2 regions of the Pandoraea norimbergensis genome follow, and region 2 is predicted to be linked to the other one. Evidence: riboswitches for the same ligand, from Rfam matches in the RefSeq annotation. Region 2 holds a riboswitch; the other holds the start of a gene.
What was found. Region 2 has a riboswitch for thiamine pyrophosphate ahead of AT302_RS25195 (FAD-dependent oxidoreductase). Riboswitches for the same ligand answer to the same signal wherever they lie in the genome.

Region 1: another riboswitch for thiamine pyrophosphate. It lies ahead of thiC (phosphomethylpyrimidine synthase ThiC); the one in region 2 lies ahead of AT302_RS25195 (FAD-dependent oxidoreductase).

Annotation. Positions count from the first base shown of each region.
Region 1 is NZ_CP013480.3:4,903,105-4,906,514, forward strand. It holds gene pdxR (MocR-like pyridoxine biosynthesis transcription factor PdxR) at 1-1,559, shown strand, start outside; TPP riboswitch at 1,664-1,762, shown strand; gene thiC (phosphomethylpyrimidine synthase ThiC) at 1,836-3,410, shown strand, end outside.
Region 2 is NZ_CP013480.3:5,748,191-5,751,600, forward strand. It holds gene AT302_RS25185 (thiazole synthase) at 1-168, opposite strand, end outside; gene thiS (sulfur carrier protein ThiS) at 170-367, opposite strand; gene AT302_RS25195 (FAD-dependent oxidoreductase) at 384-1,523, opposite strand; TPP riboswitch at 1,657-1,782, opposite strand; gene AT302_RS25200 (ABC transporter ATP-binding protein/permease) at 2,093-3,410, shown strand, end outside.

The DNA.
Region 1 (3,410 bases), 850 kb from region 2:
GCGACACCTCAGACCTCAGCGCCCTGCGCCTTGCCGACGCCGCCCAAGCCACCGGCATGCCGACCTACCGTGCGCTGTATGAGCGTATTCGCGAGGGCATTCTCTCGGGCAAGCTCGCGCCCTCGTCGCGGCTGCCATCCACGCGCGCCTTGGCCAGTGAGCTCGGCGTCGCACGCGGCACCGTCGAAGCCGCCTACGAGCGGCTGGTAGCCGAGGGCTTCGTGATCGGACGCGGTGCCGCCGGCAGCCGCGTGAACCCGCACTTGAGCGGCACGCGACTCGACGCGGCGGCGAAAGTCTTGCCTCGCGATACCGGTCATGGCCGCATCGGCGACGAAAAAACCGCCCGCCTGAACCCTGATGAGCCACCCGCCATCGGTAGCCCTCGCGCGCCGCGCCGGAACCATCGCATCGAAAACCCGAGTTACGTGCCGCTCAGCGCGCACGGCACCCCATTGCCGTTACAGAACGGCATGCCGGCATTCGACGAATTCCCCCGCAAGTTGTGGGCGCGCCTCGCGGCACGCCATGCCCGCCACTTGCCAGCCGACGCGCTCAGCTATCAGGACGCCGCCGGTCTGGCACCCCTGCGCGAGGCTATTGCCGGGTATCTGGCCATTGCGCGTGGCATTCACTGCGACCCGGCGCAGGTCATCGTCACCACGGGCTTTCAGGGCGCGCTGGCACTGATCGCCCGCCTGCTGTTGCAGCCGGGCGACGCCGTCTGGTGCGAAGACCCCGGCTATTTCCGGGCACACGAAGCCTTGCGGATGGTGAAGGCCACCCTGGTGCCCGTGCCCGTCGACAGCGACGGGCTCGACGTCGCCGAGGGTGAACGCCGTGCCCGCCACGCGCGCCTCGCGGTAATTACGCCCTCGCACCAGTCGCCGCTGTCGGTAGCGTTGCCGCTGGAACGCCGTCTCGCCTTGCTCAACTGGGCGCAGGCCAATCAGGCATGGATCGTCGAAGACGACTACGACAGCGAATTCCGCTATACCGGTGCGCCGTTGCCCGCCTTGAAGAGTCTGGACGGTGGCGAGCGCGTGCTTTACGCGGGATCGTTCGGCAAAGTGCTGTTTCCCGGCCTGCGGCTTGGCTATCTCGTCGTGCCGCCCGCGTTATGCGACGACTTCACGGCAGCCACCGCGCTGCTCTCACCCGTGCACGGCTGGATCGAACAGGCGACCGTCACAGACTTCATCACGGAAGGCCATTTCAGCCGCCACATTCGTCGTATGCGTCAGCTTTACGGTGAGCGCCGGACGGCACTGGCCGACGCGTTGCGGCAGCATCTTCCCGGGCGTATCGAACTCGCGCAACAGGCGGGCGGTATGCATTTGCTGGGCTGGATCGAGCCGCATCGCGACGATCGTGCGGTGTGCCGTGCCGCCCATGTTCACGGGCTGGCGCCGGGGGCGCTGTCCTACTTCCGTATCGAGCGGCAGTTACCACCCGCCCTCGTGATGAGCTTCACGAATGTGCCGCAAACGAGCGCAAGCGATGTCGCCAAACGTGTCTCCCTCGCCTTCGACGACGATGAAAAATCGCATCGCGGATGACGCAGCGCAGCATTTTTCCGTTGTCGCATCGGAACAATTTTCGGATGGTTTTCGGGACATATCGCGCTTGTGTTTGCGTGTCATGTCGGTGTATCGTTGCCGCAAAGCTAGCGCAGGGGTCCTGCAACGTGAGTTGTGGGTGAGAAATACCCTTAGAACCTGATCTGGATAATGCCAGCGCAGGGAGCGTAGAAGTCACTCGCCCCCGTTCATGCTCCTGAGCCGCTTTGCGCCGAATTTGTCGGCGTCAACACGTGCCCCGCCAGGAGACATTGCATGAACGCCAATCCGAAGTTCCTCTCAGCCAACGCGCGCGTGGACGAAGCCGCGATCGCACCGCTGCCCAATTCCCGCAAGATCTATGTGAACGGTTCGCGCCCGGACCTGCGTGTTCCGATGCGTGAAATCTCGCAATCCGACACGCCCACGAGCTTCGGCGGTGAAAAGAACCCGCCGATTTTCGTCTACGACACGTCGGGTCCGTACACCGATCCGGACGCCAAGATCGACATCCGCTCGGGCCTGCCCGCCGTGCGTGCCGCCTGGATCGAAGAGCGCGGCGACACCGAAGCGCTGCCGGGGCTTTCGTCGGCGTATGGCCGCGAGCGTGCCGACGACTCGGCGACGACCGACCTGCGTTTCCCGGGCCTGCACCGCACGCCGCGCCGCGCCAAGGCCGGCAAGAACGTGACGCAGATGCACTACGCACGTCAGGGCATCATCACGCCCGAGATGGAATACATCGCCATTCGCGAAAACCTGCGCCGTCAGGAATACATCGAGAGCGTGCGCAACGCCGGCCCGCAGGGCGAGCGCCTTGCCAAGCTGCTCTCGCGCCAGCACCCGGGTCAGCATTTCGGCGCCAGCCTGCCCGCCGAGATCACGCCGGAATTCGTGCGCAGCGAAATCGCCCGCGGCCGCGCCATCATCCCGAACAACATCAACCACCCGGAATCGGAGCCGATGATCATCGGCCGCAACTTCCTCGTGAAGATCAACGCGAACATCGGCAACTCGGCCGTGACGTCGTCGATCGGCGAAGAAGTCGACAAGATGACGTGGGCTATCCGCTGGGGCGGCGACACGGTCATGGATCTGTCGACCGGCAAGCACATCCACGAAACGCGTGAGTGGATTCTGCGTAACAGCCCGGTGCCGATCGGCACGGTGCCGATCTATCAGGCGCTCGAAAAGGTCAACGGCAAGGCCGAAGACCTGACGTGGGAAATGTTCCGCGACACGCTCATCGAGCAGGCCGAGCAAGGCGTCGACTACTTCACGATCCACGCGGGTGTGCGTCTCGCCTACGTGCCGATGACCGCCAACCGCATGACGGGTATCGTGAGCCGCGGCGGTTCGATCATGGCCAAGTGGTGCCTCGCGCACCACAAGGAAAGCTTCCTGTACACGCACTTCGAAGAGATTTGCGAAATCATGAAGGCCTATGACGTGGCCTTCTCGCTGGGCGATGGCCTGCGTCCGGGCTCGATTTACGACGCCAACGACGAAGCCCAGCTCTCGGAACTGAAGACGCTCGGCGAACTCACGCAAATTGCGTGGAAGCATGACGTGCAGGTGATGATCGAAGGCCCGGGTCACGTGCCGATGCAGCTCATCAAGGAGAACATGGATCTCCAGCTCGAGTACTGCGACGAAGCTCCGTTCTACACGCTCGGACCGCTGACGACGGACATCGCCCCCGGCTACGACCACATCACGTCGGGCATCGGTGCGGCGACCATCGGCTGGTACGGCACGGCCATGCTGTGCTACGTCACGCCGAAGGAACACCTGGGTCTGCCGAACAAGGACGACGTGAAGGAAGGCATCATCACGTACAAGCTCGCAGCG
Region 2 (3,410 bases):
GGTCACCATGCCGGGACGGGCGGTATCGATGGAATCGTTCAGCGCCTGCAACGACGGGTAGCGCGCAGTGCCGAGCAAAAAGCGGCTGCCGAAGCGAGTGTCATAGAGGGTCAGCGCGTCGCGCGTGCTGCCTGCGGCCACGTTGGCCGATTCGGTAATTGCGTTCATTTCAGCCTCCGGCGACCGGTTGCACGACATCGACTTTGTCGCCCTGCACGAGTTGGCGCGCGGCGTATTGCGTCTTGGGCACGAACTGTCCGTTCACGGCGGCCGCAAAAGGCGGCTTAGCGCCGTAAGCGGCGAGTGCTTCGGCGAGCGTTGCCGCATCGGCCACGCTCAGCGTCTGTTGATTGATCTGGATATCCATTGCGTACTGTTCCCTCTCAAGCCCGGCGGAACAGGTCCGGCCAAGGCCGGCTTGCTCGCCACGTCTCCCAATCGAGCGCGTCTCCCACTGCTGTTGGCGCGCCCTTCGTTTGCATCAATGCCTGCGCCAGTGCGCACGCTTCGCCGGTCACCGCCGGCGCCAGCAGATAGCCGTGCCGGTAGAGACCGTTCACGCGCAACAACCGCGCGCCGTCCCACTGCACTCGCGGCAGGTGATCGGGTAGCGCCGGGCGGCAGTTGACGTTCAACTCGACGATGCGCGCCTCGCCGAACGCAGGGTTCAGCGAATGCGCTGCCGATAGCAATTCGAGCGCCGAGCGCACCGTCATCGGCGACATGTCTTCGGATTCAAGCTCGGTCGCGCCGATCACATAGAGATCGTTCTCTTTAGGCGCGATGTAGATCGGATAACGCGGATGCAGCAATCGCACCGGACGGCGCAGGCCGATCCCCGGTGCGTGAATACGCACCACTTCACCGCGCACGCCGCGAAGCTGCGTGAGCGCCGCGCGCGCGCCCAGACCGCGACAGTCGATGACGAGACCCGCGTCGGGGTAGTCCCCTTCGGTAATTTCCGTGTTCCAGTGCAGGTCGGCACCGGCTTTTGCCAGCCCTGCGGCGAGTGCACGCAGCAACTGGCGGTTATCGAGCTGGCCCTCGTTGGGCAGCAGCCAGCCTTCCTGAAAGCGGCCGGCGAGCGCGGGTTCGACATCGGCAAGCGATTTCGCCCCTTGACCGCCAAGACGTTCGACACCACCGCGCAGCAGTTCAGGCGGGGCGTTAGCGCGCATGCGACGGTCGAACATGACGGCTTCGGCGCGGTCAGGCTGGTGCCACACGACGAGCGTGCCGTTGCGTTGGAAGAACACGTGTTCGGGAAGTCCGTCGATCAGCCCGGGCCAGCGCTCCAGCCCGACGGCGCCCATTTCGACGATGCTCGGCTCGGCCACGGCCGCTTCGGCCAGCGGCGCGAGCATGGCGGCGGCCACCCAACCGGCTGCGGACGAGCCGTCGGCATCGCCGCGCTCATAGAGCGCGACACGCGCGCCGGTGCGAATCAGTTGCCACGCGACGAGGCGCCCGGACAGGCCTCCGCCGAGCACGGCAACGTCGGGACGTGAAGTCGAGGCGCTCATACGCGCACGCCCGCACAGGCCATCACGGCGTGCAGGCACTCAGGGCAATGCGAAGGAATTTGCGGAAGGTAACGCATGGGGTCCTTTCCTCATGAAAGCAAAAGGACGAAACGGTGCCAGGCACCTTACCCCACTGGAGGAGTCGGAAACTTCCCACGCCGGTATTACCCGGGTCGGGTGCAAAGGGTCTCTCTCAGCCCCGCGATCGTCACGCATGGTCTACACCCGCGTTCGATACGGAGCACCCCTGTTTCGCCCGCAGCCATTACAACATAGATGCCGACGCCCGTGCAAGCTGGCTTCCCGGGTGGGTAGACGCTCGACGCGTCTCGTTTTTTGACGTTTTTCCCGGGCGTTGTAACAGCGCGTAAACTGAATTTCGGCGTGACGCGAGCCCTGGGCCGGGAATCGTGCAACACACTGAGGAAGACGACGGTCAAACGAACCGTTGGGTACCGGTGAAGCCGTCGGGGCGTCGTCGGGCACTCGATCCGGAACACGCGCGGCCGCGCGCCGCCGGGCACTCCTCATAAAACGTTGCACCACTGCGGCAACGCCGCCAGACGATCATGGCCCACACGCCGACGCCACCCACGCCCCCAGCCTCGCCGGAGGTTCCGCCGCCGGGCGCCTCCGATCCGGCGAAGCCCGCGCCAACACCCCCGAAATCACCCACGGCATGGCAACTGATCCGGCCGTACTGGGTCTCCGAAAAGCGCTGGGAGGGACGCCGGCTGCTGCTGCTCGTGATCGCGCTGAATCTCGCAGTGGTGTTTATCAACGTGCGCCTGAACGCATGGAACGCGCGCTTTTACGATGCCCTCGACAAGCGCAACTGGCCGGTCTTCACCTCGTCGCTGATGGAGTTCGCCGTGCTGGCGTTCAGCTTCATCATCATCGCGACGTTTCGCACGTACTTCCGGCAGATGCTGGAAATCAAGTGGCGGCAGTGGGTCACGGATACGAACCTGACGAAGTGGTTCACGCGTCAGGCCTATTACCGCATCGAGCGCGATCATCTCGCAGACAACCCCGACCAGCGTATTTCCGAAGACATTCGTACGCTCGTGAATTCCTCGCTGGCGCTCTCGCTGGATCTGCTGACCACGCTCGTCTCGCTGTTCTCGTTCGTCACGATTCTCTGGACGATTTCGGGGGCCGTCTCGTTTGCGCTCGGCACGATGAACGTGACGGTGCCCGGGTACATGGTTTGGGTGGCGGCTCTCTATGCGGTGGTCGGCTCGTTCTTCATCTTCAAGGTCGGCCGCCCGCTCGTCGGACTCAGCTATCGCCAGCAACAAGTGGAAGCCGATTTCCGTTTTCTGCTGGTGCGCCTGCGCGAAAGCTCGGAACAAATCGCGCTGTATCGCGGCGAAGGCGCCGAGCTCTCGCGCCTGAAATCGGCCTTTGGCGCGGTGCGCGACAACTGGTGGCAGATCATGGTCGTCACCAAGCGGCTGATTTTCGCGAACTCGATTTACGGCCAGATCGCCATCGTGTTTCCGATCATGGCAGCAGCGCCCCGGTACTTCGCGGGCGCCTTCACGCTCGGCGTGTTGATGCGCATCATCGATGCCTTCGGACAGGTCAGTGACGGTTTCTCCTGGTTCGTGAACAGCTTCACGACGCTGGCCGACTGGAAAGCCACGATCAACCGGTTACGGGAATTTACACGCGTGATCGACGAACCGCCGCGCGCCGGTGGCATTGCTGTCGTCCCCGCGCAGGCCGGAGCAGCACCCGCGTTTGCCGCCACCGATCTGCAACTCGCACTGCCGAACGGCGCACCGCTCGCGAACGTCGGCTCGTTTGCCTTTGCACGCGGCTCACGCTGGCTGGTACGCGGGCGCTCGGGCTGCGGCAAGAGCACGATGTTGCGAGCGCTGG